Phytohabitans houttuyneae: one gene and its partner. The protein of the gene in region 1 interacts with the protein of each later gene in a pairwise test. Links are inferred from orthologs where the notes say so. Each region holds a gene or a part of one and is shown in the gene's direction. Other genes may lie near its edges. The genes, in order: nth and aceE.

The links.
Region 2: the proteins of nth (region 1) and aceE interact in binary tests that used the Escherichia coli proteins (3 or more experiments, as listed by UniProt). The link is inferred for Phytohabitans houttuyneae from one-to-one orthologs.

Annotation. Positions count from the first base shown.
Region 1 is NZ_BLPF01000001.1:4,519,098-4,534,146, forward strand. What follows is about bases 11,691-14,474. They hold nth (endonuclease III), read left to right. Parts: upstream 11,691-12,586; coding sequence 12,587-13,363; downstream 13,364-14,474. Other genes in these bases: Phou_RS20935 (CapA family protein), read left to right, coding at 11,691-12,556; Phou_RS20945 (TlpA family protein disulfide reductase), read left to right, coding at 13,363-13,950; Phou_RS20950 (NUDIX hydrolase), read left to right, coding at 13,947-14,474. Outside these bases: Phou_RS20885 (serine/threonine-protein kinase), read left to right, coding at 1-1,111; Phou_RS20890 (cellulose binding domain-containing protein), read left to right, coding at 1,125-1,769; Phou_RS20895 (acyl-CoA dehydrogenase family protein), read right to left, coding at 1,770-2,918; Phou_RS20900 (ATP-binding protein), read right to left, coding at 2,924-4,945; Phou_RS20905 (acyl-CoA carboxylase subunit beta), read right to left, coding at 4,953-6,548; Phou_RS20910 (acyclic terpene utilization AtuA family protein), read right to left, coding at 6,749-8,362; Phou_RS20915 (TIGR03084 family metal-binding protein), read right to left, coding at 8,359-9,147; Phou_RS20920 (TetR/AcrR family transcriptional regulator), read right to left, coding at 9,161-9,739; Phou_RS20925 (Crp/Fnr family transcriptional regulator), read right to left, coding at 9,841-10,518; Phou_RS20930 (adenosylcobinamide amidohydrolase), read left to right, coding at 10,660-11,325; more of Phou_RS20935, read left to right, coding at 11,456-11,690; more of Phou_RS20950, read left to right, coding at 14,475-14,624; Phou_RS20955 (MarP family serine protease), read left to right, coding at 14,672-15,049. UniProt on the Escherichia coli protein: DNA repair enzyme that has both DNA N-glycosylase activity and AP-lyase activity. The DNA N-glycosylase activity releases various damaged pyrimidines from DNA by cleaving the N-glycosidic bond, leaving an AP (apurinic/apyrimidinic) site.
Region 2 is NZ_BLPF01000004.1:1,015,482-1,031,004, reverse strand. Bases 4,002-7,259 are described here. They hold aceE (pyruvate dehydrogenase (acetyl-transferring), homodimeric type), read left to right. Parts: upstream 4,002-4,314; coding sequence 4,315-7,059; downstream 7,060-7,259. Other genes in these bases: Phou_RS46790 (hypothetical protein), read left to right, coding at 7,097-7,259; Phou_RS46800 (YjbQ family protein), read left to right, coding at 4,002-4,188. Outside these bases: Phou_RS46820 (MFS transporter), read right to left, coding at 1-604; Phou_RS46815 (helix-turn-helix domain-containing protein), read left to right, coding at 758-1,444; Phou_RS46810 (DUF6766 family protein), read right to left, coding at 1,421-2,080; Phou_RS46805 (DUF4139 domain-containing protein), read right to left, coding at 2,140-3,762; more of Phou_RS46800, read left to right, coding at 3,784-4,001; more of Phou_RS46790, read left to right, coding at 7,260-7,567; Phou_RS46765 (MFS transporter), read left to right, coding at 9,956-11,212; gltX (glutamate--tRNA ligase), read left to right, coding at 11,209-12,609; Phou_RS46755 (NYN domain-containing protein), read right to left, coding at 12,732-13,451; Phou_RS46750 (FAD-binding oxidoreductase), read left to right, coding at 13,655-15,013; Phou_RS46745 (hypothetical protein), read left to right, coding at 15,168-15,523. UniProt on the Escherichia coli protein: Component of the pyruvate dehydrogenase (PDH) complex, that catalyzes the overall conversion of pyruvate to acetyl-CoA and CO(2).

The DNA of each region.
Region 1 (15,049 bases):
CTCCTCGGTCACGCTCGAGGTCCTCACCCCGGCGTACGCGCCGCCGGAGATGTTCCGGCACAGCGCGCCCTCGCCCTCCGTCGACGTGTACGCGCTCTGCGCCACCCTCTACGCGGTGATGCGCGGCAAGCCACCCCGCTGGCGGGAAGATCGCAACCCGAGCCTGATCACGCTGATGGAGCTGTTCAACCAGCCCATTCCCGACCTGCCAGGCGTGCCCGCCGCGCTGATGGAGGTGCTGCGGCGCGGCATGGCAAACGAGCCGGAGTCCCGCCCGTCGGCCGAGCAGCTGCGCGACATGCTGACCGGGGTGTCGCTGAGCGAGCCGCCGCCCCCGTCGACACCCCGCGGCGTGTACGTGTCCCGCTCGTACGCCCCGCCGGTGCCCACCTCGCCCGCCCCGCCGGCTCCGGCATCGCCCGGCCCCTCGTCGGCCAGCCCCGCGTACCCCGTCTCGCCCGGCATCGGCTTCCCGCCCAGCAGCGGCGCCCCGTCCGGGCCGGGTGCCGGCGGTCGGCCGCCCAACCCCCTGCGCGCGCCCGGTTTCGTGCCGGCACACGACAACACCCCGACGGTCGGCACCGGCCGCCGCCGCAACATGGGCTGGATCCTCGGCGGTGTCGCCGCATTCGCCCTGCTCCTGGTCGTGGGCACCAGCGCTTGGTACATGGCCAACCGCCCGGACCCCACGCCGAGCCCCACCGCGATCATCTCGACGACCGCCGCTCCGCTCCCGTCGTTCGTCCTCGGGGCGCTGCCCGGCTGCATGCTGCCCCTCGAAGGCGGCCGCTGCCCCGCTGAGCTCGAGTGCTACGGCGCGGCGGACGCCGGCGGCCCGGGGATCCGGGCGGAGCGCGTCGACTGCAACGGCCGGCACACCTGGGAGGCGTACGCGGTCGGCGACCTGCCCGCCGGAGCCGACCCGGCCGGCGTTGCGGACGAGCCGGCGGTCGAGGCGCTCTGCACCGAGGGCACGTTCATGCGCACGACGCTGCTGCTGTCCACGCAGGGCTGGCAGTTCGAGGTGCTGCGACCCGACGGTGACCGCACCTTCCGCTGCCTGGCCGGCAAGGGCCGCGACGCCCTGCAGGGCCCGACGCTGGCGCGGTGAGCGGGGACCGTTGATGGTTCGACTGCCGCGCCGGCGCGCGTTCGAGATGCTGCCTTGGCTGCCCACGGTCGCCGGTGTGGTGATCCTCGTCGGCCTGCTGGTCTTCGCGCTCGTCAGCCTGCGTCCGGACCGGGAGGAGCGGGCGCTGCCGCCGGCCCCGGCCGCGACGCCCCCGTTTCTGGCCGGACCGAGCGTGCCGGACGCGAGCCCTTCGCCGACGATCGGGGCCACAAACGCCTCACCGACGATCGAGGCGACGCTCGCCTCACCGCGGCGCCCGACGCCTTCCCCGTCCCGCTCCCGGGCGGCCGAGTCTCCGGCCCGGCGACCTCCGGCCCCCGAGCTGACCGGGCGCTACCGCACCTTGCAGACCTTCGACGGCGGCTTCATCGGCGAGGTGCTGGTGACCAACTCGACCACCACCGCTCGTACGTGGACGGTACGGCTGCGCTTCCCGTCGACGATCGGCCCGATGCGCACCTTCTGGGTGGAGAGCGCGCCGCAGGCGACCCTCAAGCAGGAGGGTGAGGTGTTCGCCTTCACCGGCAGCGCCCCGGTGGGTGGCAGGTCGTCGGTCGCGCTCCGCTTCCAGTTCGACCGCTCGAGCGCGGTGACGACGCCCCTGTCTTGCGAGGTCAACGGCACCGCCTGCGCGTAGTCAGTACGACTTGGGCTGGGCGAGGACGTGCTGGGCGACGAAGTTCAGGATCATCTCGCGGCTGACCGGAGCTATCCGGCCGGCGCGTACGGCGCCCAGCAGCGTGGCCACGCCGTACTCCGTCGTCATGCCGTTGCCGCCGTGGACCTGGATGGCCGTGTCCACCGCGAGTGCCGCGGCGTCGGCGGCCGCGTACTTGGCCATGTTGGCCGCCACCCCGGCCTCCACGTCGCGGCCGGCGTCGTAGAGCGCGGCCGCCTTGGCGATCATGAGGCGGGCGAGCTCCACCTGGACCGCCGCGTGCGCGAGCGGGTGGGCCACGCCCTGGTGGGCGCCGATCGGGCGGCCCCACACCTGGCGCGTGGCGGTGTAGGAAGACGCGCGGCTGAGGGCGTACCGCGCGGTGCCGGCGGCCATCGCCGCCACGGTGATGCGCTCCGGGTTGAGGCCGGAGAAGAGGGCGGGCAGGCCGGCCTCGACGCCGCCGATCAGGGCGCCGGCCGGCACGCGGACGTCGTCCAGGTAGAGCAGCCACTGGTTTTCCGGCGACACGATCTCCATGTCCAGTTTGGACGAGGTGAGCCCCGGCGCGTCGACCGGCACAAGGAAGAGCGCGGGCTGCAGCCGGTCGCCGGCCGAGACGCGGGCCACCACCAGCACGTACGCGGCCTCGTCGACCCCCGAGATGAAGCACTTGCGGCCGGAGATCAGCCAGTCGTCGCCGTCGCGGCGGGCGGTCGTGGCGAGGCGGTGGGCGTTGGAGCCGGCCTCCGGCTCGGTGATCGCGAAGGCCACCTTGAGTGACCCGTCCGCGAAGCCGGGCAGGTAGGCGGACCGCTGGTCGGGCGTGCCGTGCTTGGCGACCACCGTGGCCGCGATGGCCGGCGAGACCACGAGCAGCAGCAGCGGGCAGCCGGCCGCGGCCAGCTCCTCGCAGACGATGGCCAGCTCGGTGATGCCGCCGCCCCCGCCGCCGTACTCCTCGGGGACGTTGACGCCCAGATAGCCGAGCTTGCCCGCCTCCGACCACAGCTCGGTGGTATGACCGCCGGACTTGGCCTTGGCCACGAAGTACTCGTGGCCGTAGCGGCGGCCGAGGGCCGCGACCGCGTCGCGGAGATCGGATTGTTGAGGGGTGAGTTCGAACATGACACCTACTCCGGGGTGAGGACCGCCAGCACCGCTCCGGTGTCGACCTGTGCGCCCGCACTCACCGGCACCGACGCGACAACGCCGGCCGCCGGAGCGTGTACGGGGTGTTCCAGTTTCATCGCTTCGAGCGTCATCAGCAGCTCGCCCGCCCCCACGCGCTGGCCGGGCGTGACCAGTACGCGGCTTACCGCGCCGGGCAGCGGGGCGACCAGCGAGCCCTCGGCCAGCTCGGGCTCCGGCAAAGGGAAGCGGGGCAACTCGGTGAGGGCGACCGAGCCCTCGGCGCTGTCTACATAGGAGACGTTGCCCACCCGGTCCACGTCGAGTGAGAGGCGGATGCCGTTGACGTCGAGGATCACGCGGTCCGGCGTGGCCGACACCAGCGCGACCGGCGGGTGGTCGTCGGTGACCGGCGGGTGGCCGAGGCCGGCGAGGTCGAGTTCTTCGGGGTCGACCGCGCGCACCCACCAGTTCGCCAGCTCACCGGTCCGGTCCAGGCGGTAGCCGACCTCGACCGGCCCGGCCGGTCCGTCGTACACCGCGGTCTGCGAGCCGGACGGCACGTTGCGCCACCCGGACGGGAGCGAGCGCAGCACGGCGGCCGAGGCGCGGCGCGCGGCGGACTCGGCGAGCGCGGCGGCGAGGCAGGAGACCCGTACCGCGTCCACAGAGGACAGCAGCGGCGCGAAGACCTCCTGGTGCCGGTCGAGGAAGCCGGTGTCGATGTCACCCGACTGGAACGTGGGGTGGCGCAGCACGCGTACCAGCAGGTCGCGGTTTGTCACCACGCCGTGGATGCGGGAGCGGGTGAGGGCCGACGCGAGCAGCCGGGCCGCCTCGTGGCGCGTGGGCGCCCAGGCGATCAGCTTGGCCAGCATCGAGTCGTAGTGGACGCCGACCACCGAGCCGTCCCGTACCCCGGAGTCGAGCCGCAGCCCCGGCTGCACCAGCGGGCGGAACTCGGCCGCCACCTCCGGCACGCGCAGGCGGTGCAGGGTGCCCGTGGAGGGAAGCCAGGCGTAGGCGGGGTCTTCGGCGCAGAGCCGTACCTCGATCGCGTGGCCCCGGATCGGCGCCGCGCCGCCCATCGGCAGCGGCAGGCCCTCGGCGACGAGCAGCTGGAGCTGCACCAGGTCGAAGCCGGAGACGCACTCGGTGACCGCGTGCTCCACCTGGAGGCGGGTGTTCATCTCCAGGAAGTAGAACTCGCCGGTCGGCGCGAGCAGGAACTCGACGGTGCCGGCCCCCACGTACCCCACCGCGCGGGCGGCCGACACGGCGGCGGCGCACAGCTCCTCGCGCATCGCGGGCGTGACGGCCGGCGACGGCGTCTCCTCGATGATCTTCTGGTGCCGCCGCTGGATCGAGCACTCCCGCTCGCCGAACGGGATGATGTTGCCGTGCGTGTCCGCGAAGATCTGCACCTCGACGTGGCGTGAGCGGTCCACGTACCGCTCCAGGAAGACGGTCCCGTCGCCGAACGCGCTGGCCGCCTCCCGCCGCGCCGACGCGACCGCGTCGCCCAGCGACTCGGCGTCGCGCACGATCCGCATGCCCCGGCCGCCGCCGCCCGCGGACGCCTTGACCAGCACCGGAAACTCGGTGACCTGGTCGGGGTCGAGGTAGGTGGGGAGCATCGGGACGCCGGCGTCGGCGAGCAACGTCTTGGCCTCGATCTTCGAGCCCATCACCTTGATGACCTTGGCTGGCGGGCCGACCCAGGTTAGGCCCGCGTCGGCCACGGCCGCCGCGAACTCCGCGTTCTCCGCGAGAAACCCATAGCCCGGGTGTACCGCGTCCGCGCCGGTCTTGCGCGCCGCCGCCACGAGCAGATCGCCGCGCAGGTACGTGGCCGTGGGCGCGTTGCCCGGCAGGTGCACGGCGTAGTCCGCCTCGGCCACGTGCGGCGAGTCGGCGTCACCGTCGGAGTAGACGGCGACCGTCTCGATGCCGATCAGCCGGCAGGTCGCGAAGATGCGCCGCGCGATCTCGCCGCGGTTGGCGACCAACAGTCGTCGAATCACGGGCACCTCACATCCGGAAGACGCCGAAGCCTTCGGCGCCCTTGATCGGTCCACTGTGGATCGCGGAGAGGCTGAGCCCCAGCACGGTCCGGGTGTCGCGCGGGTCGATCACGCCGTCGTCGTACAGCCGGCCGGAGAGGAACAGCGCGGCCGACTCCGACTCGATCTGCCGCTCGGCCATCATGCGCATGGCCTTGTCGGAGTCCTCGTCGTACGGCTGTCCCTTCGCCTCGGCCGCCTGCCGCGCCACGATCGACAGCACGCCGGCGAGCTGCGCCGGGCCCATCACGGCGGACTTGGCGTTCGGCCAGCTGAAGAGGAAGCGCGGCTCGTACGCCCGGCCGCACATGCCGTAGTTGCCGGCGCCGTACGAGGCGCCGAGGTTGACGGTCACGTGCGGGACGGTCGAGTTGGCGACCGCGTTGATCATCAGGGCGCCGTGCTTGATGATGCCGCGCTGCTCGTACTCCGTACCGACCATGTAGCCGGTCGTGTTCTGCAGGAACAGCAGCGGAGTGTCGGAGGCGTTGGCGAGCTGGATGAACTGCGCCGCCTTCTGCGCCTCGTCGGAGAAGAGCACGCCGCGCGCGTTGGCGAGTACGCCGACGGGGTAGCCGTGCAGGTCACCCCAACCGGTGACGAGCGCCGTGCCGTACGCCGGCTTGAACTCGTCGAACTCGCTGCCGTCGAGCACCCGGGCGAGCACCTCGCGCGGGTCGAAGGGCACCTTGAGGTCGGCGCTGGCCACCGCGAGGAGGTCGTCGACGTCGTGTTTCGGCGGCGTAGCGATCCGCGGGGCGGGTCCGGCCTTGCGCCAGTTCAGCCGCCGGACACACTGGCGGGCCAGGCGGATGCCGTCGCGCTCGTCCTCGGCCACGAAGTCGGCGAGGCCGGAACGGGTCGCGTGCATCGCCGCGCCGCCCAGCGACTCGTCATCGGTGATCTCGCCGGTGGCCATGCGGACCAGCGGCGGGCCGGCGAGGAAGACCTTGGCCTGGTTGCGCACCATGATCGTGTAGTCGGACATGCCCGGCACGTACGCACCGCCGGCGGTCGCGTTGCCGAAGACCACGCTCAGCGTGGGTATGCGCGCGGCGGAGAGCCGGGTCAGATCGCGGAAGACCTGGCCGCCCGGTATGAAGATCTCCGCCTGGCTGGGCAGGTCGGCACCGCCCGACTCGACCAGATTGATCATCGGGAGGCGGTTGGCCAGCGCGATCTCACCGGCCCGGCGGGTCTTCTTCAGCGTGTACGGGTTGACCGCGCCGCCGCGTACCGTCGGGTCGTTCGCGATGATCACGCACTCGACGCCCTCGACCACGCCGATGCCGGTCACCACGCTCGCGCCGGTCGGAAAGTCGGTGCCCCACGCGGCCACCGGCGACAGCTCCAGGAATGGCGCGTCCTGGTCGAGCAGCAGCTCGATCCGCTCGCGGGGGAGCAGCTTGCCACGCGCATGGTGGCGGGTCACGTACTTCTCGCCACCGCCGCCCCGCGCCGCCTCCAACGCCGCATCCAGCTCCGCGAGCCGCTCCAGCATGGCGCTGCGGTTTTCCAGGTACGACGGGTTGCGCGGGTCGATGGCGGTGTCCAGGACGGCCATGGCTCAGACCCCCATCTGCTTCGCGATCTCACAACTGATCCCGGTCGTGCCTGCCCGGCCGCACGCCGCGACGGCAATGTCCACGGGGCGCCAGCCGTCGCGTCGCGGGTCTGCGGCGCGGCGGCCGGCTTCGGAACCGCAGTCCGTCGCCATCGCCACTCCCGTAACGAGCGGCTCACCCGACGCGACACGGATAGCTTTCACGGCGCCTCTCGTATCCGCGCGCGCAACCGCTCTCCCAGCGCTTTCCCTTGTGGATCAAGCCAATCCCGCCGGCCGAGCACCCCGCGGATCACGAAATTGAGCGCCCACAGGTTGGGCATTTCGTACCGCTCGACCAGGTAATCCGCGACCTCAGGCAGCAGCAACGCCAACCGTTCAGCGGAAAGCCACGAGACAAGCGCGGCGTAATCCTCATCCGACCGCACCCACACCCCGACATTCGCGTCCAGCCCCTTGTCCCCCGAACGAGCCCCAACCCGCGCAACCCGCCCTCGCAGTTGATCAGGGAGTTGGTGGGCGTGTCCCACGGCGTGTCCATCCACGAAGTCCCTGATCAACGGGGAGGTGTGTGTGGGTGGGGGAATCTCGGCGCGGGTGCCGTCGGGGTGGATGGCCCAGTGCGCCGGCTGGGGGATCGAGGCCGTGGTGAAGAGCGGGCTGGGGGTGGCGTCCGCCGGTGGCGTGGTCAGCGTGCAGCCGGGGTAGGACGCCAGGGCGAGCTCCACCGCGGCGGCGGAGAAGGCGCGGCCGGCGCGCTTCGGGTCCGGGTCGTGGATCGCCACCTGCAGGAGGGCGCCGTCATCCGTCCCCAGCTGGGTGAACGTGAGACCCTCCTTGCCGACCGCACCCTCCAGCTGGGCACGGACCAGGGCGGCCTTGGCGTCGAGGTCGAGGCCGGTCAGGACGAACGTCATCGCGTTGCGGTGGCCGTCGATGCCGGCGACGCCGACCTTGAGGGTAGGTGGTGGGGGCGTGCCGCGAGTGCCGGTGACCCGCACCCGGTCCTGTCCCTCCTGAGCCAGCCGCACGGTGTCGAGGTGGGTCACCACGTCCGGGCCGGGATAGGCGGGCGCGGCGATCTCGTAAAGCAGCTGTGCCGTCACCGTCTCCACAGTGACCGCGCCACCCGTGCCGGGGTGCTTTGTGATCACCGACGAGCCGTCGGCGTTCACCTCGGCGATCGGAAAGCCGGGGCGCCGCCCGCCGTCGGGCAGCTCGGTGAAGAAGCTGAAGTTGCCGCCGGTCGCCTGCGCCCCGCACTCCAGCACGTGGCCGGCCACCGTCGCGCCGGCCAGCGCGTCGAGGTCGTCGCGGCTCCAGCCGAAGTGGGCGATTGCCGGCCCCACCACCAGCGAGGCGTCGGTGACCCGGCCGGTGACCACGACGTCGGCGCCCGCGGTGAGGCAGGAGGCGATGCCGAAGGCGCCGAGGTAGGCGTTGGCGGCGAGCGCGCCCGGGCTCTGCTGGTCGAGCGCGTCGCCCTCGACGTACCCGATGGTGGTGGAGAGGCCGAGCCGGGCGGCGAGCGACTGGAGCGCGGCGGCCAGTCCGGCCGGGTTGAGTCCGCCGGCGTTGGTCACGATGCGGACGCCGCGGTCGGCGGCCAGGCCGAGGCACTCCTCCATCTGCCGCAGGAACGTGCGGGCGTAGCCCAGCGACGGGTCCTTGAGGCGGTCACGGGCGAGGATCAGCATGGTCAGCTCGGCCAGGTAGTCGCCGGTGAGCACGTCGAGCGGGCCGTCTTCGAGCATCTCCCGCCAGGCGGCCGCGCGGTCGCCGTAGAAGCCGGAGGCGTTGCCGATGCGGATCATGACCGGGCGCCGGTGGGCTCGCGGCCGGCACCGGGCGGCCCGGCGAAGGCCTGCGCGATGTCCAGCCACTCGTCGGCCACCGACCCTGTCGCCACCAGCGCCAGGTCGGCACGGTGCCGCCGCTGCGTGACCAGCAGGCAGAAGTCGAGCGCCGGCCCGACGACGCGGTCGGTCGCCTCGTCCGGCCCGTACTCCCAGAGGCCGGAAGGCCCCACCAGCTCCACCCGGACCGGCGCCGTGGGCAGGTCGCGGCCGTTGACGAGGAAGCTGTGCCCGAGGGTACGGAAGCCGAGGTGGGCGATGTGCCGAAGCCGGTCGGTAGGGGCGCGGCGGTGGCCGAGGGTGTCCGCCACGTCCTGGCCGTGGGCCCAGGTCTCCATGATCCGCGCGGTGGCCATCGAGGCGCGCGACATCGACGTCCCGTACCACGGGAGCTTGGCGCTCGGCGGTGCGGCGGCGAGCGCCGAGGCGAGGGCGGCACGCCCGGTCCGCCACCGCTCGAGCAGCTCGGGCGGCGGGGCCAGGAAGCTTTCGGTCCCCCGGTCCACGAAGTGCTCCGGATCCTCGAACGCGGTGTTGAGCCCGGCGTAAAAGGCGTCGCGATCCGTGGCGGCCAGCGTCGCCATGTGGTCGGTCCAGGCGAGGTGCGCGATCTGATGCGCGATCGTCCAGCCTTCCGCCGGGGTCAGCCGCGCCCAGTGCGCCGCCGGCAGCGAGCCGACCCTGGCGTCGAGGTCGGCCGACTCGGCTTCGAGGTCGCTCAGGAGTCCGGCGAGGATGGACATGCGTGCCTCCGCGTCACAGAAGGGTGGCCAACTGCCGCTTCCAGGCGGCGAGCAGCGCCGCGCGCCGCGCGGTGTCGTCGGAGAGCAGGTTTGCCACGCCGAGCCCGCGGAGCAGGTCGAGGGTGGCCTGCACGGCCTCGCGCACGCCCGGGGTGCGCTCGTCGGCACCGAGCAGCTCGACGGTCAGCCGGTGCATCTCCCGGCCGACCCGCGCCTCCAGCGGGACAAGTGCCGCGCGCAGCTCAGCGTCGGTGCGGGCGGCGATCCACACCTCCAGCGCGGCCACATAGAGCGGCCCGGTGAACGCCGCCGCCAGCATGTCGACCACCCCGTCGAGCCGCTGCGGGCCCGGTGGCAGGGAGGCAGCCTCGTTGCGGATCTCCTCGGCGCGGCGCTCGGCGAGGTGCTCGACGGCGGCCATGACGAGCGATGCCTTGGTCGGGTAGTGGTGCAGCTGCGCGCCGCGCGACACGCCCGCCATCGAGGCGACGACAGTGGTGGTCGTGCCCGACCAGCCGCGCTCGACGAGGCAGTCGACGGTCGCTTCGAGAAGGCGGGCCTGGGTGGCGCGACTGCGCTCCTGCTGCGGCATGCGTACCGGCACCCCCACAGCGTGCCCTCCGGCAAACAAACAGTCAAGCCTGCTTGTTTTGGAGCTGTTCAACCTTGAGCGTGGGATCGCTCAAGGTTTCGCTACACGCGGGCGCGACGGGCCAGGCGCTCCGGGTCGAGGATGATCACGCTCTTGCCGTCGAGCCGCAGCCAGCCGCGGGAGGCGAAGTCGGCGAGTGCCTTGTTGACCGTCTCGCGGGAGGCGCCGACAAGCTGGGCCAGCTCTTCCTGGGTCAGGTCGTGGGTCACCCGCAGCACGCCGCCGTCGCGGGTGCCGAAGCGGCCGGCCATCTGGAGCAGGTTTTTCGCCACCCGGCCGGGCACGTCGGTGAAGATCAGGTCGGCCAGCGCGTCGTTGGTCCGGCGCAGGCGCCGCGCCAGCACGCGCAGCAGCTGCTCGGCGATCTCCGGCCGGTTGTTGAGCCAGGGACGCAGGGCCTGCTTGCGCAGCCGGGCCAGGCGCGTGTCGGTGACCGCGGTCGCCGTGGCCGTGCGCGGACCCGGGTCGAAGAGCGACAGCTCGCCGAGCATGTCGGACGGGCCCATGACCGAGATGAGGTTTTGCCGGCCGTCGGCCGCGCGCCGGCCGAGCTTGATCTTGCCGGACAGCACGATGTAGAGGCTGTCGCCGGGCTCGCCCTCGTTGAACACGACCTCACCCTTGCGGGTCTCGATCGTCTCCATCTCCTTGGCGAGTGCTTCCGCCGCCTCCGGGTCGACGCCCTGGAAGATCCCGCTGCGGGCCAACACCTCATCCATCGCCGCACCTCCGCCTGCGCATATCTCCACTCGCCGGCGCACTCGCCGGCGTGTTACGCGCGCAGTAAGTCTAGGCGCACCAGGGCGGGGACCGGGCGTGCACCCCCGGAATGTTGATCGGCGAGCCGTAGAGTGCGATGGATGTCCCCGGAGCCGACGCTGACCGCCCGCCACGAGGACGGGCTGGAGATACCCCTGCTGGTGTGGCGGCTGGCCGAGCCGCTGCTGGCCATCTCGTCCGCCGCGCTGGGCGGCGGGATCGGCGTCCGCCACTGGGTCGTCAACGCGACCGTGCCGATGTCGTACCGCCGCGACGACCCGGACGTCCACCTGACCGAGCTCGCCGCGCGCGAAGGGCTCGACGGGCCGGGCATCGGCCTGCTCACGGGCGTCGACGTCGCCGAGGTCGTGTCCGCCGAGGATGGCGGGGTCCGTGCGTGGGCCACGGTCGGGCTCGGCGACCCGATCTGGGCGGCCGCCCCGCCCGCCGACGCGCCGGCCGCGCCCGGCACGGTCAACATCGTCGTGCGCGTGCCCGTCCGCCTCTCTGTCGCCGCACTGGTCAACGCCGCCGCCACGGCCACCGAGGCGAAGGCGCAGGCGCTGTGGGACCTCGGCCTCCCCGCCACGGGTACCTCGACCGACACCATCTCGATCCTGTGCGTGGCCGATGGACCCGAGGCGGCGTACGGCGGCCCGCGCTCGGAGTGGGGCGCGCCGCTCGCGCGGGCGGTGCACGCGGCCGTGCGAAAGGGAGGCGGCACCGGTCAGGGGTCCGGAATGCCCTGGTCAGACCGGCTTCTGTAGGTCGTCCGGGGTGGCGCGGGGAAGGTAAGGTCGCGGGGCGATGCCCCCTCGACAGCAGTCCACCGGTCCCGGCCAGCAGCGGCGAAGCAGTGCCCTGCGGCCGGCCGCCGTCGTGCTCGCGGTCGCGGTCATGCTGCTCGGCGGCGGTGTGCTCGCCCTCGCCGCCACCCGCGAGTCGCCGGCCGCCCCGCAGTGGCGCGACAGCGCGCTCGCCGAGCCCTCGGGCCGGGCGGCCGCGCCGCCCTCCGGCGAGCCCGCCCCGCGCACCATCTCCATGTCGGCGACCGGCGACATCATCATGGGCAACGCGCCCGGCCGGCTCCCGCCGAACGGCGGGGAGGGCTTCTTCACGGCGGTGCGCGAGGCGCTCAAGGCCGACCTCGTGATGGGCAACCTCGAGGAGCCGATCACCGACGACACCGGCACCGGCAAGTGCGGCCCGACGTCGAAAAACTGCTTCCAGTACCGGGTGCCGCCGTCATACGCCGGGCACCTGAAGGACGCCGGGTTCGAGCTGCTCAACCAGGCCAACAACCACGGGCACGACTACGGGCCGGCGGGCTACCGCAACACGCAGCGGGCGCTGGAGGACGTGGGGCTGAAGCACACCGGCGCGCCCGACCAGATCACCGTGATGGACGTCGAGGGTGTGCGGGTGGCCGTGGCCGGCTTCTCCTCGTACCCGTGGTCCAACCCGCTTGTCGACGTCGAAGCGGCCGCCGAGGTGGTGGAAAAGGCGGCCGGCCTGGCCGACATCGTGGTCGTGCAGGTGCACATGGGCGCCGAGGGCGCGGCCATGACGCACGTAAAGCCGGGCACCGAGATCTACCTCGGCGAAAACCGGGGCGATCCGATCAAGTTCGGGCGTGCGATGGTCGACGCGGGCGCCGACCTGATCGTGGGACACGGGCCGCACGTGCTGCGGGCGATGGAGTTCTACAAGGGCCGTCTCATCGCGTACAGCCTGGGCAACTTCGCCGGTGGCGCCGGCACGCTCAACAAGAGCGGCGTGCTGGGGTTGGGCGGCGTGCTCAAGGTCTCGCTGGAGGCCGACGGCGGCTGGGGCGGCGGTCAGCTCATCTCGACGTACCTCGACTCCGGTGGCAAGCCGGCCATCGACGACGAGCACCGGGGCGCGGCCGCGGTGAAGCGACTCAGCAAATCGGACTTCCCGTCCACCGGTGCGACCCTTGACACGACCGGAAAGATCACTGCGCCCGGGGCCGCCTGAGCTGTCGGTGGTCCGGCGTAGGCTTCGCGCGTGGCCCGTTCTGAGAGTGACCTTTCGCGCAAGCGCCGCGCGCGCAAGATGGGGCGGATCCTGGAGGAGACCCACCCCGACGCACACTGCGAGCTCAACCACGAGGGTCCCCTCCAGCTAGCCGTGGCGACGATCCTCTCCGCGCAGACCACCGACCAGCGGGTCAACGAGGTCACGCCAAAGCTGTTCGCCCGCTACACCACCGCCGCGGAGTATGCGGCGGCCGACCGCGCCGAGCTTGAGGAGCTGCTCAAGCCGACCGGCTTCTTCCGCAACAAGACCGACTCGCTGATGAAGCTGGGACAGGCGCTTGTCGAGCGGCACGGTGGCGAGGTCCCCGGCTCACTCGACGAGCTGGTCAAGCTCCCCGGCATCGGGCGCAAGACGGCAAACGTCATCCTCGGCAACGCGTTCGACGTCCCAGGCATCACCGTCGACACGCACTTCCAGCGGCTCGTGCGGCGGTGGGAGTGGACCGAGGAGAGCGACCCCGTCAAGATCGAGCACGCGATCGGCGCGCTCTTCGACAAGCGCGACTGGACGATGCTCTCCCACCGCGTGATCTTCCACGGCCGCCGGGTCTGCCACGCCCGCAAGCCGGCCTGTGGAGCGTGCACGCTTGCCAAGCTCTGCCCGTCCTTCGGCACCGGTCCCACCGAGGCGGCGGCCGCGGCCAAGCTGCTCAAGGGCCCCCGCGCCCGCGAGCTCGCCGTCGCCGCCGGCGTCGACCCTGACCTGGTCCCGGCCAATGCGATGGTGGCCACGGACGCACCGTGATTCGATCTTTGCGGGTGGCGGCCGCGGTGCTCGTGCTGGCCGTTGCCGGATGTGATGGGTCCGACGGCTCGGCGCCGGCGGCTGAGCCCTCGCCACCTTTCGCCGACTGCGCCGGGCTGACCGCACCCCCGCCCTCAGCCGCGCCGGTCGCCCTGACGGGCGAGGGCGGGCCGCTGCCCGAGGTGGCGCTGCCGTGCTTCACCGGCGGGCAGGACATGGTGGTGAGCGCGATCCGCGGCCCGGCCATCGTCAACCTGTGGGGCTCGTGGTGCGGGCCCTGCCGCGAGGAGCTGCCCGCGTTCCAGCGCTTCGCCGAGCGGGCCGCCGGCAAGGTCACGGTCGTGGGGGTGGACACCCGCGACTCCCGGTCGGCGGCGAGCAGCCTGGCCGCGGACCTCGGCGTGACGTACCCCAACCTTTTCGACCCGTCCGAGCAGCTGCGCGCCAAGCTCGGCGTGACCGCGCTCCCGGCCACCCTGTTCGTCGACCGCGACGGGCGGGTGCGCCATCTCTACAACTCGACCGCGCTCGACGACGCCACCCTCGCGACGCTGGCCGCGAGGCACCTCGGGGTGACGCTGCCGTGAGTGGGGCAAACGGGGCGCCCTCCTGGCTGGCGCCGCTGCTCGACCGGCTCGGCACGGCCCGGGTCGAAGACTTCACGCGGCTGCCCACCCCCGAGGAGGGCGGCCGTGCCAGCGCCGTGCTCGTGCTCCTGGGAGAGCAGGGTGGCGAGCCCGACGTGCTGATGCTCCAGCGGGCCGAGACGATGCGCAACCACGCCGGCCAGCCGGCCTTTCCCGGCGGGGCGAGCGACCCCGAGGACGCCGACGCCGCCGCAACCGCGCTGCGCGAGGCGGACGAGGAGGTGGGCCTCCACCCGGAGAGCGTCACGGTGCTCGCCCAGCTGCCTCCCCTGTGGATCCCGGTCAGCGACTTCGTGGTGACCCCGGTGCTGGCCTGGTGGCACGCTCCGCACGAGGTGCACCCGCGCGAGCCGGCCGAGGTGGCGCGGGTGGCCCGGCTGCCGGTGGCCGAGCTCGTCGACCCGGACAACCGGCTCATGATCCGGCACCCCAGCGGCTGGGTGGGGCCCGCGTTCCGCGTCCGGGGCATGCTCGTGTGGGGCTTCACCGGCGGCGTCCTGTCGGTGTTGCTGGACATGGGGGGCTGGGCCCGCCCGTGGCCACGGGACCGTGTCGCCGACCTTCCGAGGCCCGCGCCGCAGCCGACCCCGTCCGCGGGCGACGAGGTGGGCTGACGCCGCGAGTCGCGCTCGGCGGTGGCCGGCCCCCGTACCCTTGACGGGTGTCCGCCATCGATGTCGCTCTTGTCCTACTTATGGTGTTGTTCGCGATCAGTGGATACCGACAGGGCTTCGTCATTGGGGCACTGTCCTTCGCCGGCTTCTTCGGCGGGGCGCTGATCGGTCTGCAGCTCGGCCCGCTGGTGGCCCGGCAGTTCGCGGACGACGCCGTGCGCGTCGTCGTGTCACTGATCGCCATCTTCGGGCTCGCGGTGCTGGGGCAGGCGCTGGCCGGGTGGGTGGGCACACACCTGCGGCACGCCATCACCAGCCAGACGGGGCGCAGGCTGGACGACGCGGGCGGAGCGCTCGTCTCGGTGCTCGCGGTGCTGGTGGTCGCCTGGCTCGTGGCGGTGCCGCTCGGCTCGTCGTCGCTGCCG
Region 2 (15,523 bases), on another replicon or contig:
CGAGGCGGGCGGGCACCGGCGTGCCGGCGGGCAGCAGGCGCGGGCCGACCACCAGCAGGACGAGGCCGATCGGCACGTTGACGAGGAACGCCGGCCGCCACGACAGCCCACCCATGTCGAGGCTCACCACAAGGCCGCCGACGATCTGGCCGGCCGCGACGCCGAGCGCGAGAATCATCGAGTACAGGCCGATGGCCCGCGCCCGCGCCGCGCCCTCGAAGCGGACCTGGATCAGCGACAGCACCTGCGGCGTCATGATGGCCGCGGCGGCGCCCTGCGCGATCCGGGCGGCGACGAGAAACGCGGCACCGGGGGCGAGGCCGCACGCCAGCGAGGTCACGGTGAAACCCGCCAGACCAAGCAGAAACACTCGCTGGTACCCGTACCGCGAGCCGATCCGGGCGCCGGTGACCACCAGCACGGCGAACGCCAGCGTGTACCCGGCCAGCACGAGCTGCTGCACCGCCCCGCTCCCCCCGAGGTCGGCCCGGATGGCGGGAGCGGCGACCGCCACGATGGAGTTGTCCATCGACGCCATGGCCTGGCCGGTGAGCAGGACGGCGAGCATCGTCCCGGCGCGCGGCCGGGCGGTCACGGTGGTCACGGCGGCAACTGTGCGCGGCGCGGGCGGGGCCGGTCTTGAACATTCTTGCCGGCCGGCACCGGCATAGGCTGGGCCCATGCGCGCCACCCGGCTGCTGGTGGACCGCCCGGACTTCACCGTCCGCGCGGTGGCCTGCCGCGACGACCACGCGCGGTGGTCGCCGCCGGAGCCGGTGCCGGAGTTCGGGGTGGTGCTCGTGCGCTCGGGTGGCTTCCGCCGCCGCGGCCGGGGTGGCGAGGTGCTCGCCGACCGCACGATGGGCTACGCCACGTCACCGGGGACGAGGAACACTTCGCCCACCCGTACGGCGGGGACGAGTGCACCTCCATCCGCCTCGGCGCCGACCTGTGGCAGGGCACGGCCGGCCCGATCTACGTGGACGCGCGGCTCGACCTCGCGCACCGCCTGCTGTGGCGGGCCGCTCACGGCGACGACCCCGACTTCGCGGTCGCCGAGCGGCTGGTCCAGCTGCTCGACAGCGCGCCGGATCGGGCAGCGGACGGCGGTGACCGGACGGCGGTCGAGCGGGCCCGCGAGGCGATCCGTGCCGGCCATCCGGAGGCGCGCGGGCTTGTGCCGCTGGCCCGGCTGGTGGGCGTGTCGCCGTACCGGCTCAGCCGTGCGTTCCATGCGGTGGTGGGCGCGCCGCTCACCCGGTACCGCAACCGGGTCCGTGTCGGCGCGGCGCTGGACCGGCTCGAGCAGGGTGAGACGAGCCTTGCCGCGCTGGCTTTTGATCTTGGTTTTGCCGACCAGGCGCACCTCACCCGGACCGTGCGGGCCCACCTGGGACACACCCCGCGCGAGCTGCAGCGGCTACTCGCCGGTGTGCGCGTGTGACTTGACCACCGGCTTGGACTGCGGCGACCCGTGCTGCCGCAGGAAGATGCTGAGCACGATCAGGCAGCCGACGGCCAGAAACTCGCTCTGCCAGTTCTGCATCGACTGAAACCAGAAGTCGCTCGTGGTGAGGAACGTGGCCGCGCTGATCGGCGCCGCGCCGCTCTCCAGCGCCTGCTGCTCGTTGTATTCGGCAGTGCCGCCGAGCAGGTGGATGACGAAGGAGACGACGAATAGCCCGAGCAGCGCGATGGACAGGCTGTTGCGGTAGAGCACGTTCGCCACACCGTGCTGCCGCGCCGGCCACGGCGAGTGTGGACCCGCCTTCTCGGGGTAGTCCTCGGCCCGGTCATCCTCGTCAAGCTGCTTGGACTCGGGCGAGCCGCGCTGGACGAGGTACGCGGTGAGCAGCACGTACGAGCCCATCTGGAGGAACTCGGACTCCCAGTTTTCGAACACGGCCTCGACGAAGTGCCCGCTCTGCAGGTACGCCCAGTAGCTGTCGGCGGCGTGGCCGTACTGGGTCAGCTCCTCGTTCCGCACGTGCCACCCGAAGACGCTCTGTAACACGATGAACACGAGAAACGCCCCGAACATCACCAGGGAGAGGGCGTTGAACCACATCCACCGGCGCATGAACGACTACTACCCACCTTCGCGGGGCCCGAATACACGTCCCTCGGAGGTGGGGGTGGCTACTCTCGCCAGCCGGACATCTCCACGCCACGGGCGAGCTCCACGCGCAGGCCCATGTGGACCTCCTTGGTCTCGCCCGGGGCCAGCTCCAGCTTCCAGCTGAGCACGCCCAGGTCGGTGCGGTCGACGGGGTTGGGGTCGACCTTGAAGGCGCGCACCGTGATCCCCTCGTCGCGGGAGACCGGGATCTGGTCCAGCACCGTGACCTTGGCCGGGCGCGGCGTGTGGTTGGCGACCGTGGTCCGGTACTCCACCTCGCGACGCCGGGTCGAGCCGAGCGCGGCCTTGGTGGCGGTGCGCCGGGTCAGCTTGCGTTCCACCCGGATCCGGTCGTCGAGGCCGAGGGCAAGCTCGACCTCCTCGCCCGGCGCCCAGGTCTCCAGCCGGGTGGTGCCCACGAAGTCGGCGCCGTGGAAGACCGAGGCGGGGCCGGGCAGCAGCGTGTGCGCGGAGCTGTTGACCGCGGTGGCGCGCAGGTGCGCGTCGGGCGAGCTGGCCGGCGCGGTCACGTAGTCAAGCTCGGCGCCGAGGTCGAGCACGGCCACGGTGGCCCGGTGCGCGGTGCCGTCGGCGGGGACCGCGACCGCGTGCTCCGGGCGGTACGTCGCGGCGGCGACCCCCTGCTCCACCACGCCGGTGCTCTCCTCCAGCAGGAGCATCTCGTCGGGCGCGACGCTGTCCGCCGCGTACCCGGCCGCGGCGGCAGCCGGTGCGGGCGGCGGGATCGGCGGGCCGCCGGCGCGCATCATCTCCCGGCTCCGGGTGGCCGCCACCGCCCGCGCGACCGGGAGCGGGCGGATGCGGTCGAGGTACCACGGGTCGAGGTCCGGCACGGTCGTGGTCGTCGCCGGCCGCGCCGTCGAGAGCACCAGCTCGCACTCCGGCCAGTCTTCACCGGTGTGCTGGGTGACCAGCCCGAACCAGGTGACGGCCAGCCGGTCGTCGGCGAGGCGCACGTCGTATGTGGACTCCCAGCCGGCACCGTCCACCACGTACGACAGCTCAAGCTCGACGTCCTCCGCGGCCGCGCCGCCGGCCGAGACCTGCAGGCCCACGGCGGCGACCAGCTGGTCCGGCCCGCGGCGGCCGACCAGCTCCTTGTACCGCCGGTCGAGCGCGGCCTTGCGGTCGCGGGCCTCCTCCGCGCGGCGGGCGAGGTCGCGCTGGCGGGCCTTGCCCGCGGTGAGCTGCTCGGCGATCGAGTCGGCGAACCCGGCGACAGCAGCCGGGTCGGACTCGCCTGCGGCGACCGCCCGCGCGTACGTCGAGCCGGCCCGCTGGGCGAGCGTCGACAGGAAGTCGGCCCGCTGCGCCTCGACCGCGTCGGCGTCGGCGAGCTCGGCCAGCTCGGCGGTGACCGCCCGGCGGGCCTCCTCGACCTCGGCGACTGTCGCGTCGGTCGCGCGGGCCTGGTGGTGGACGACCACGTCGACGCCGAGCACGGTGGCCGGGCCGTGCCCGCCGACCCGGACCGAGTCGCGGTGCAGCCCGAGCGGTAGTGGTCCGATGTGGACCGTGCCGGGGCCGGCGGGCAGCCGCAGCTTGCCGCGGCGGGTCACTCGGGCCCGGTCCGGGTACACCGTCACCGCCACGATCGGGGCGTCAAGCACCACTGGGTTCACGCGTCAAACCATACTGGCGGCATGCGCACAGAGGTGATCACGGTGAAGACGGGCGGGCGCGCCACCGTACGGGACATCACGGGCCAGGCGGCCGACTTCGTGAGCGGGGAGGGCGACGGGCTCCTGCACGTCTTCGTGCCGCACGCCACCGCCGGCGTGGCGATCATCGAGACCGGCGCCGGCTCGGACGACGACCTGCTGACCGCCCTCGACGCGGTGCTCCCCGCCGACGACCGCTGGCGGCACCGGCACGGCGCCAGGGGTCACGGCCGGGACCACGTGCTGCCGGCCTTCGTCGCCCCCTACGCCTCCCTGCCGGTGATCGACGGGCGTATCGCGCTGGGCACCTGGCAGTCGATCTGCCTGGTCGACACCAACGGCGACAACCCCAGCCGCCAGGTGCGGTTTTCCTTCCTCCCAGGTTGACGCTTTGTTACCCCCTGGTACATGTGTCGAGCGTCGCGTAGGGGTCCACCAGGCGTGACGGAGGCCGGTGCACAAGGCAGGATGGAAGGCTACAGAGACCCATCACACAAAGCAGAGGGAGCGCTGGTGGCTACCGAACGCAAGCGCCCGGTGATCAGCGATGGCCTGCCGAGCCAGCTTCTCGATATCGATCCCGAGGAGACCCGCGAGTGGATCGAGTCGCTCGACGCGGTCATTGACGAGCGAGGTGCCAAACGCGCCCGCTACGTCATGCTGAGCCTGCTCGAACGCGCCCGGGAGCGCCAGGTCGGGGTCCCACCCCTGACCACGACCGACTACATCAACACGATCCCGCCGGAGCAGGAGCCCTGGTTCCCCGGCGACGAGTTCGTCGAGCGGCGCATCCGGGCGTACATCCGGTGGAACGCCGCGATGCTCGTGCACCGCGCCCAGCGCCCGGAGATCGGCGTCGGCGGGCACATCTCGACGTACGCGAGTGCCGCCTCGCTCTACGAGGTCGGCATGAACCACTTCTTCCGCGGCAAGAGCCACCCGGGTGGCGGAGACCACATCTTCTTCCAGGGCCACGCCTCCCCCGGCATGTACGCGCGCGCGTTCCTCGAGGGGCGCCTGGGCGAGGACCGGCTCGACGGGTTCCGCCAGGAGCTCTCCCACGCCGGGCCGGGCGGCGGCCTGCCCAGCTACCCGCACCCCCGGCTGATGCCGGACTTCTGGGAGTTTCCGACCGTCTCCATGGGTCTCGGCCCGCTGAACGCGATCTACCAGGCCCGGTTCAACCGGTACCTGCACCACCGGGGCATCAAGGACACGTCCGACCAGCACGTATGGGCGTTCCTCGGCGACGGTGAGATGGACGAGGTGGAGTCGCTCGGCGCGATCGGGCTGGCCGCGCGCGAAGAGCTCGACAACCTCACCTTTGTGATCAACTGCAACCTGCAGCGCCTCGACGGCCCGGTGCGGGGCAACGGCAAGATCATTCAGGAGCTCGAGGCGTTCTTCCGCGGCGCCGGGTGGAACGTCATCAAGGTCATCTGGGGTCGCGAGTGGGACCCGCTGCTCGCCGCCGACACCGACGGCGCGCTGGTCAACCTCATGAACACCACGCCCGACGGCGACTACCAGACGTACAAGGCCGAGTCCGGCGCCTTCGTCCGCGAGCACTTCTTCGGGCGCGACCCCCGCACCCGCAAGATGGTCGAGCACATGAGCGACGAGGAGATCTGGAACCTCAAGCGCGGCGGCCACGACTACCGCAAGCTCTTCGGGGCGTACAAGGCGGCGATCGAGCACACCGGCCAGCCGACCGTGATCCTCGCCAAGACGATCAAGGGCTGGACGCTCGGCTCGCACTTCGAGGGGCGCAACGCGACCCACCAGATGAAGAAGCTGACGCTCGACGACCTGAAGTCGTTCCGCGACCGCCTCTACCTCGACATCCCCGACTCCGCCCTGGAGTCCAACCCCTACCTGCCCCCCTACTTCCACCCGGGTGAGAAGTCCGACGAGGTGCAGTACCTGCGGGAGCGGCGCGAGCAGCTCGGCGGGTACCTGCCGTCCCGGCGCACCACCACGATCCCGCTGCAGATCCCGGGGGCGGAGCGGTTCGCCGACGTCAAGCGCGGTTCGGGCAAGCAGAAGGTGGCCACCACAATGGCCTTCGTCCGCCTACTCAAGGACCTGATGAAGGACAAGGACTTCGGCCGGCGGTGGGTGCCGATCATCCCGGACGAGGCGCGCACGTTCGGCATGGACTCGCTCTTCCCGACGCAGAAGATCTACTCGCCGCACGGGCAGAAGTACACGTCCGTCGACCGCGAGCTCTTCCTGTCGTACAAGGAGGCGACGGCCGGGCAGATCCTGCACGAGGGCATCAACGAGGCCGGTTCGGTGGCGTCGTTCACCGCCGCCGGTACGGCGTACGCCACGCACGGCGAGCCGATGATCCCGCTGTACATCTTCTACTCGATGTTCGGCTTCCAGCGCACCGGCGACGGGTTCTGGGCGGCGGCCGACCAGATGGCGAGGGGCTTCGTGCTCGGCGCCACGGCCGGGCGCACCACGCTCAACGGTGAGGGCCTGCAGCACGAAGACGGCCACTCGCACCTGATCGCGGCGACCAACCCGGCCGTCGTGGCGTACGACCCGGCGTTCGCCTTCGAGATCGCGCACATCGTCGAGGACGGCCTCCACCGGATGTACGGCGAGCAGTCCGAGGCGGTCTTCTACTACCTGACCATCTACAACGAGCCGATCCTGCAGCCGGTCGAGCCGGAAAACCTCGACGTCGAGGGCGTCAAGCGGGGCATCTACCGGTACTCGCCGGCGCCCAGCGTCGACGGCCCGAAGGCGCAGATCCTCGCCTCCGGCACGGGCATGCAGTGGGCGCTCAAGGCCCAGCAGCTGCTCGCGCAGGACTGGGGCGTGGCGGCCGACGTGTGGTCGGTGACCTCCTGGACCGAGCTGCGCCGCGACGCGGTCAAGGCCGAGGAGTACAACCTGCTGCACCCGGGCAGCCCGGCGCGTACGCCGTACATCAAGTCCAAGCTGGCGGAGGCGGCCGGACCGGTCGTCGCGGTCAGCGACTGGATGCGGGCGGTGCCGGACCTGATCGCCCGGTGGGTGCCCGGCGACTACACCTCGCTCGGCACGGACGGGTTCGGCCTCTCCGACACGCGGCACGCGCTGCGCCGGCACTTCCACGTCGACGCCGAGTCGATCGCGGTTGCCACGCTGCGCCAGCTCGCCGTCCGCGGGGAGATCCCGGCCGCGGTGCCGGCCGAGGCGGCCAAGAAGTACGCGATCGACGACGTCAACGCCGCCCCGGTCGGCGAGACCGGCGGCGACAGCTGACCCCACAGCCTTGTTCCATGCGGCCATGCTTGATCGCGTGAGCCGCATGGAATGGGTGATCTTCGACCGGCGGGAGCCGTCGGTCGTGGTCGAGCTCATCCGCGGGGTCGCCGCCACCGGCGACCCCGGGGAGTACGGCGACGGGGTCGAGGTCGTCCTCGAGGCGCCCGCGCCCTCGTTCCTTCGCGACATCTTCGGCGCCGAGCCGGCCAGCGCGCACATCGCCGTGACCAAGCCCGGCGGCGAGGTCGGCTACCCGTTCAACGTCCGCCTGGTCAGCGACCAGGGCGGCGACGCTGGCCACCGCGCGCCCCGCCGGGCCGGCTGGGCGGTCAGCAACTCGGCCGGTCTCGCGTTCCTGATGCAGAAAGGCGCGGCTGGTGCCCCGCCCGACTGGCCCGACCTCGTCGAAGGCGCGATCGCGGCGCTCACCGCGCTGCGCACCGACGCCGGCGACCCCGGCTGGCGGGCCGCCGTGGACCGCTCCGTGTTCCGCGCGTATTGGTAACCCCTTATTGTGGTTACATGCCGTTGACGTGGGAACAGATACTCCGGTGGCGCATCGAGCGGCAGTTTCTGGGCGCCACCCGCGGCACGGATGCGGTCGCGGTGGCGCGGCGGCTCAGCGGCGTGCACGCCCAGCTCGCCGCCTCGGCGGTGACCGCGCTCGACCTGCGGGTGAAGGGCGGCGCCACCGCGGCGAGCGTCGACAAGGAGCTGTGGGACAAGCGGCGGCTGGTGAAGACCTGGGCCGCGCGCGGCACGCTGCACCTGCTGCCCGCCGCCGACCTGCCCACCTGGGTCGCCGCGATGTCCACCCGCACCCGCGAGACGACCGGCTCCTGGCTGCGCTACCACGGGGTGACCGCCGAGCAGATGGCCGACATCATCGCGGCCGTGCCGGACGTGCTCGGCGGTGAGCCGCTCACCCGCGAGGAGCTGGCCACCGCGATCGTCAAGGCCACCCGGCACGACGACCTGCGCGAGCCCTTGATCCAGGGCTTCGGGCGGTGCTCAAGCCGCTGGCGTTCCGCGGGCTGCTCTGCTCGGGCCGCCACGCGGGCGCAACGTCACGTTCGTCGCGCCGCGCGCCTGGCTGGGCGGGTGGGAAGAGGTCGAGACCGAGGCGGCGATCGACGCGCTCACCCTTGGCTACCTCGGCACGTACGGGCCGTCGACAGCGGACGAGTTCGCCCGGTGGTTCGACCTGAAGCCGGCGCTGGCGAAGAAGTCGTTCGCCCGGCTGGCCGACCAGCTCGTCGAGGTCGAGAGCGGCGCGCTGCCGGCCGAGCTGGCCGGCGAGGTGGCGCGGAAGCGGCCGATGTCCGTGCACCTGCTGCCCGCGTTCGACCCGTACACGGTGGGCAGCCTGCGCCAGATCGATCGGGTGGTGAGCGGGCCCAACAAGGCCAAGGTTTCCCGCCCGCAAGGGTGGATTTCGCCGACTCTGGTGGTCGACGGCCGGATCGACGGCGTGTGGGACGACGCGACCGTGACCCCGTTCGTACCGTTGGGTAGGTCGGTCCGTTCGGCCCTGACGAAGGGGTTCCCGGAGGTCAGCGTCGCGGACTAGAGTGCGAGGATCTTTCGCGTTCTAGGAGGTCGCGGGTGGCCTTTACCTGGGGTGTATCGACGGCGGCCTATCAGATCGAAGGCGCTGCCACGGAGGGTGGACGCGGGCGGTCCATCTGGGACGTGTTCTCGCACGAGCCGGGGCGGGTCTCCGACGGCGGCACCGGCGACGTGGCGTGCGACCACTTCCACCGGTACCCGGAGGACGTCGACCTGATGGCCGGGCTCGGCGTCGACGCGTACCGCTTCTCGGTGGCCTGGCCGCGCATCCAGCCCGACGGCACCGGCCCGGCAAACGCGGCCGGCGTCGACTTCTACGACCGCCTCGTGGACGCCCTGCTGGCCAAGGAGATCGACCCGGTCGTCACGCTCTTCCACTGGGACCTGCCCCAGGCGCTGGAAGAAAAGGGCGGCTGGCTGAGCCGCGACACGGCGTTCCGGTTCGCCGACTACGCCGGGCTGGTGGCCGACGCGCTCGGCGACCGCGTGCGGCTCTGGATCACGCTCAACGAGCCGTTCATCCACATGACCCTCGGCTACGCCACCGGGAGCACGCGCCCGGCCAGACCCTCCTCTTCGGTGCGCTGCCGGTGGCCCACCATCAGCTGCTCGGTCACGGTCTCGCGGTGGCGGCCCTGCGGGCACGGGGCGCCGGCGCGGTGGCCATCACCAACAACTACTCCCCCGTTTGGTACCCACCCGACTGGCCGGTGAGTGACGCGGACGCCGCCGCGGCCGCGGCGTACCACGCGCTGCACAACCGTCTCTTCACCGATCCGCTCTTCGGGCGGGGCTATCCGGAGCTGGGCATGGACCCCTCGGTGGTGCGCGACGGCGACCTCGACACGATCGCGGCACCGCTCGACGCGCTGGGTGTCAACTACTACAACCCCACGGGGATACGCGCGCCGTCCACTGCGGACAGTCCGCTGCCGTTCGAGTTCGCACCCCTTGAGGGCTATCCGACGACGGCGTTCGGCTGGCCGGTGGTCCCCGACGGGCTGCGGGAGCTGCTGGTGTCGCTCAAGGAGGAGTACGGCGAGGCGCTCCCGCCGATCCACGTGACCGAGAGCGGCTGCGCGTACGACGGGATCGACGACCCCGAGCGGGTGGCCTACCTGGACGGTCACATCGCGGCGGTGCGCGCGGCCATGGCGTCCGGTGTGGACGTTCGCGGCTACTTCGTCTGGTCCCTGCTCGACAACTTCGAGTGGGCCGAGGGGTACACCAAGCGCTTCGGCCTCGTGCACGTCGACTACGAGACGCAGGTGCGCACTCCCAAGACCTCGTACGCCTGGTACCGGGACCTCATCAGAGCCTCCAGATGAAGGCCGGGATCGAGGTACCCGCCGCGCTCGCCGAGCCCACCGTGCCGGTGCGGCGGAGTTGGATCGCACTGATCTTCAGCGCCAACCTCGGCGTGTGGATGGCGTTCTTCACGCCGATCCAGGTGCTGCTGCCCAACCAGGTCGAGCTGATCGACCCGGCCAACAAGGAGGCGATGTTCGGCTGGGTGACCGCGCTCGGCGCGCTCGCGGCCGTCATCGCCAACCCGCTGGCCGGTGCGCTTTCCGACCGCACCTCGCTGCGGCTCGGCGGGCGCGACCTCGGGCGGCGCCACGTGTGGACCTTCTCCAGCGCGCTGCTCGGCGCCGCGTCGCTGGTCACGCTCGGCCAGCAGCGCACGATCGTCGGCGTCGCCGTGTGCTGGGTGGCCGCGCAGGTGTGCTTCAACGCCGCCCTCGCGACCCTCACCGCCGCGATCCCCGACCGGGTGCCGGTCGCCCAGCGCGGCGGCGTGTCGGGGTGGGTGGGGATACCGCAGTCGCTCGGCCTCGTCGTGGGCGCGGTGCTGGTCACCGCGATCTTCACCGACAACAAGGCGGGGTACTACGCGGTGGCCGTGGCCGTGCTGATCCTCGCCCTGCCGTTCGCGCTGTTCACCCCGGACGACCCGCTGCCCCGCGCGGCCCGCCCGCGCGTTCCGCTGCTGTCCGGCATGTGGATCAGCCCGCGCCGGTACCCCGACTTCGCCTGGGCCTGGGGCACCCGCTTCCTCGTGCAGGTCGGCAACGCGCTCGGCACCCTCTACCTGCTGTACTTCCTGCAGGACGGGGTGAAGTACCACGATCCGGAGGGCGGCCTGCTCATCCTGATCCTGATCTACACAGCGGGCATGATGGCGACCGCGGTCGTGTCCGGCCGCCTCTCCGACCGCTCCGGCCGGCGCAAGATCTTCGTCATCTGGTCCGGCGTGATCATGGCGGTGGCCGCGACGCTGCTCGCCGTGTGGCCGCTGTGGAGCACGGCCATCGTGGCCGCGGTGCTGCTCGGCGCCGGCTACGGCGTCTACCTGGCCGTCGACGCGGCTCTGATCACGCAGGTGCTCCCCCGCGCCACCGACCGGGGCAAGGACCTGGGCGTCATCAACATCGCCAACTCCGCGCCCCAGGTGCTCGGGCCGGCGATGTCGGCGCCGATCGTGGTGCACCTCGGCGGGTACCCCACGCTCTACGCGCTCACCGCCGCCGTCACCCTCCTCGGCAGCGTCTTCGTGGTGCGGATACGCTCGGTGCCGTGACCGTACGCGTGCGCTTCGCCCCGTCTCCCACCGGTATGTTCCACGTCGGCGGTGCCCGTTCGGCGCTGCAGAACTGGATCTACGCGAGGCAGCACGGCGGCGCGTTCGTCCTCCGGATCGAGGACACCGACGCGGCGCGCAACCGGCCCGAGTGGACCGAGGGCATCCTCAACGCGCTCGACTGGATCGGCATCGAGCGCGGCTCGTACGAGGGGCCCTACTTCCAGTCCGCCAACGCCGGCGAGCACCGGGCCGCCGCCGACAAGCTCTACGCGGCCGGCCGGGCGTACTTCTGCGACTGCACCCGCGAGGACGTGCAGGCCCGCACCGGCTCGCAGTACCAGGGGTACGACGGCTTCTGCCGCGACCGCGGCCTGACCGCGGGTGCGCTGCGCTTCCGCACCCCGGACGAGGGCAACACCGTCGTGGTCGACCTCATCCGCGGCGAACCCACCTGGGAAAACAAGCTGCTCGAAGACTTTGTCATCGCGCGCACCGACGGTTCGCCCGTGTTCCTGCTGGCCAACGTGGTCGACGACATGACGATGGGCATCACGCACGTCATCCGCGCCGAGGAGCACCTGTCCAACACCCCGAAGCAGCAGCTGCTCTGGGACGCGCTTGGCGTGAAGCCACCGATCTGGGCACACGTGCCCGTCGTCGTCAACGAAAAGCGCCAGAAGCTCTCCAAGCGCCGCGACAAGGTGGCGCTCGAGGCGTACCGCGACGAGGGCTATCTCGCCGACACCATGCGCAACTACCTGATGCTGCTGGGCTGGGCCCCGAGCGGCAACCGGGAGATCGTGCCGTGGTCGGTGATCGAGGAGGAGTTTCGCCTCGAGGAGGTAAACCCGTCGCCGGCCTTCTTCGACGAGAAGAAGCTGCGCGCCTTCAACGGCGAGTACATCCGCGCACTCGAGCCGGCCGCCTTCGCCGCCGCCTGCCGGCCGTGGCTCACCGGCACCGAGACGATCCCCCCGCCCCCGTGGCGCCCGGAAGACTTCGACCCGGCCGCCTTCGACGCGGTGGCGCCGCTGGCACAGACCCGCATCGCCGTGCTCAGCGAGATCGTCCCGAACGTGGACTTCCTCTTCGTACCCTCACCCGAGATCGACGAGGCCGCCTGGTCCAAGGCGATGAAGGACGGCGCCGCCGACCTCCTGGACGCCGCGGCGGCCGCCTTCAACGCGCTCCCCACATGGGACGCGGAGTCGCTGAAGGCCGCCTTGGAGGAGGTAGGCGCCGCCCGCGGCCTGAAGCTCGGCAAGGCCCAGGCCCCGGTGCGGGTGGCGGTGACCGGCCGCGGCGTGGGACTGCCCCTGTTCGAGTCACTGGTGGTGCTGGGCAAGGAGCGGACCCTCGCACGGATCGAAGCCGCCCGGGCCCGCCTCATCTGACTCGGCCGCCGCCCACCTGCATCATCACGTTTCGCCACTTGGGCAAAGAAAGACCCGGCCCCAGAGGAGCCGGGTGAGTTATGCGAATAGCTTAGCCCACAGTCGGCCGCGACGGGACCCCGTTACCACCCCACCGGTTTGCTGAACGTACCCGCCAGGTCGGGAAGCTGATGCCTGAAAAAGTCGTCCCGGCGCAGCTTGCGCCACCAATGGTTGCCGACGCCCTCTGACGGAAGGCCGGCCAGGTCACCGGCGAAGAGCGTGTTTCGCGGGTTCACATGCCCGACCGGGACCCGCTGCCGGCTGATCTGGACGGGCAGTCGCAGGTCGCTGTCATTGGATATAACCACGACACCGTCCACCCGCCCCTCGAGGACATCCATCAACATGTGCGAGGCGATGTTGACGTCCGTACCTTTCTCTTCCTGGTGCAGGTGAGAAACCATGAAGGCGACATCGCCGTTGGCAATCGGCGTCGGGTATTGCACCTTTATCGGCCACTCCGGCCTTGTCACCACCGGTGCACCGCCTGGTCCTCTCGTCGCGAGCGGGGCGTGCTTTACCCGCGCCACATAGTTGCCGTACTCGACGAGGTCGACGCTCCTGCTCTCGACAAGCGCCCTGAGATAGACCTCCTGGTCTGCGTTGCCGCTCGGGTTGGTCGCGCCGTCGATCCGCGCGGTGCAGTACACGATCCGGTCGATCGCCGCGCCGGCCCAGGCCCGCTGTGCGGTGACCAGCGACGTGGCCAGCACCCGCAGGTCCAGCCACCGCCACCCGGCCGTCCCGCGGCCGCACGTCGCGCGGGCGCCGTAGTAGAGGTTGTAACCGTCTATATACACGCCCACGCGTGTGGGAATCGGGGGCATAGCTCACGGTAATCGGAGCTGCCGCTGGTGAGGACCCACCAATCACCGGCTCTCCCACGCTCCGGTGGTGGCCGCCCCGCACGCGGCGAGCGTGGGACGAAAGAAGCGACCACAACCGTGTAGAGCTGTGGCTCCTGGCTCCGACCAACGGGTGAAGAGCAACCCGAGGAGGAGCAATGAGCACCGACACCCATGCGGCGCTGACCGGCGACATCATCCGGCCCGGTGACGAGGCCTACGACCGGCTACGGCGCACCTTTGTCCACGAAGGCGAGCCGGCCGTGATCGTGCGCTGCCACGACGGCGCGGACGTGCGGCGGGCGATCCGGTACGCGCGCGAGCATGACCTCGTGCTCTCCGTGCGCAGCGGCGGCCACAACGGCGTCGGGTTCGGCACCAACACCGGCGGCGTCGTCATCGACCTCGGGCCGATCGACGCGGTCGAGGTCGTGGACGCCGCGCGTGGCCTCGTGCGGATCGGCAGCGGCGCCCGGTGGCGGGAAGTGGCCGCCGCGCTCGCCACGCACGGGCTCGCGCTCTCGTCCGGCGACACCGCGAGTGTCGGTGTCGGTGGGCTGATGCTGGGTGGTGGGATCGGCTGGCTGGTACGCAAGCACGGCCTCGCCCTCGACAGCCTCGTCGCCGCCGAGGTCGTGACGGCGGACGGCGACGTGGTACGCGCCAGCGCGCACGAGCACCCCGACCTCCTCTGGGCCCTGCGCGGCGGCGGCGGAAACTTCGGTGTGGTGACGACGTTCGAGGTGCTCGCCTACCCGGTGGGCGACGTGCTCTTCGGCTCGTTCTCGTACCCGGCCGAGGAGGCGGCCGCCGTGCTGCGCGGCTGGCGGGACTTCCTGCGCGCCGGCGGCGACGAGGTCACCACCATCGCCCGCGTCGCGCCGTCGTTCGGTGGGCCGGTGCCGCCGGTGGAGGTGGCATTCTGCGTGCCGGCCGGTGACGAGGAGGCCGCACGGTCCGCCCTCGAACTGCTGCGCAAGCTCGGCACTGTGGTCGCCGAAAACGTGACGCGACGGCCGTACCCGCAGGTCCTGGAGGAGGTCGCGGACCTGCCACCTGGCTTCCGGCCGGCGGTGCGCAACGGCCTCGTGCCGTCGGTCACGGACGAGCTCATCGACACCGCGCTGGCCCGGGCGGGCGAGATCGGCACCGTGTACGTGGAGTTGCGTGGCCTCGGCGGTGCCTTCGGGCGCGTGGCGGAGGAGGCGACGGCGTTCGCCCACCGGGACAGCGAGGCGATGCTGCTCACCGTCCAGCTCGACAGCGGCGAGGCAGGGGCGGAGGCGTTCGCGGGGCTGTGGCGCGCGGTGGGGCCGATGACGCGCGGCGCCTACGGCAACTTCCTCACCACCGCGACCGCGGACGACGTCGCCACCATGTACCCGGACGCCACCTATCGGAGGCTGGCCGCGGTCAAAGAGGTGTACGACCCGACAAATCTGTTCAGCCACAATCACAACGTGCCGCCCAGGTCCCCACGATCGACGTCAGCCGGTTACGATTCGGCGGCCGGATGAGTGGGCCTGATGTCACGCCGGCGACGATCGCAGATAGTTCCAAAAACCTGGGCTGCGCATGCAACCGCGCGAGGCATGGCGGAGTCTTTGGTTTAAAGCGGATCGTCGGTCGCACCACGGGGCAGGACCATCCATCGGGGCGGGGAGGTCGGTCATGGTCGCAAGGGTGAGCCGCCGATGGTTCATGAGCGGTGCGGTGCTGGTCGCCGTCGCCGCCCCGCTGCTCGCCCCGTCGCCCGCCCTCGCCGCGCCGCCCAAGCCCGACACCATCACGATCGACGGCGAGGAGCTCGAAGAGGCCATCACGGTCCACGCCAAGACCCACCCGGAGCTCTTCGAGGCGCTGCTGAGTCAGGTCAACTGGCTGGCCACCGCCAAGGGTCAGGCCACCGCGCCGAAGAAGGACAAGCTCGGCCGCAAGTACACGGTGGTGGTGCGCGTCGGCGACCAGTCCAAGAAGACCTACGACCTCTACCCGCTGGCCGCCGGCGGCCCACGCGCCTTCCGCCC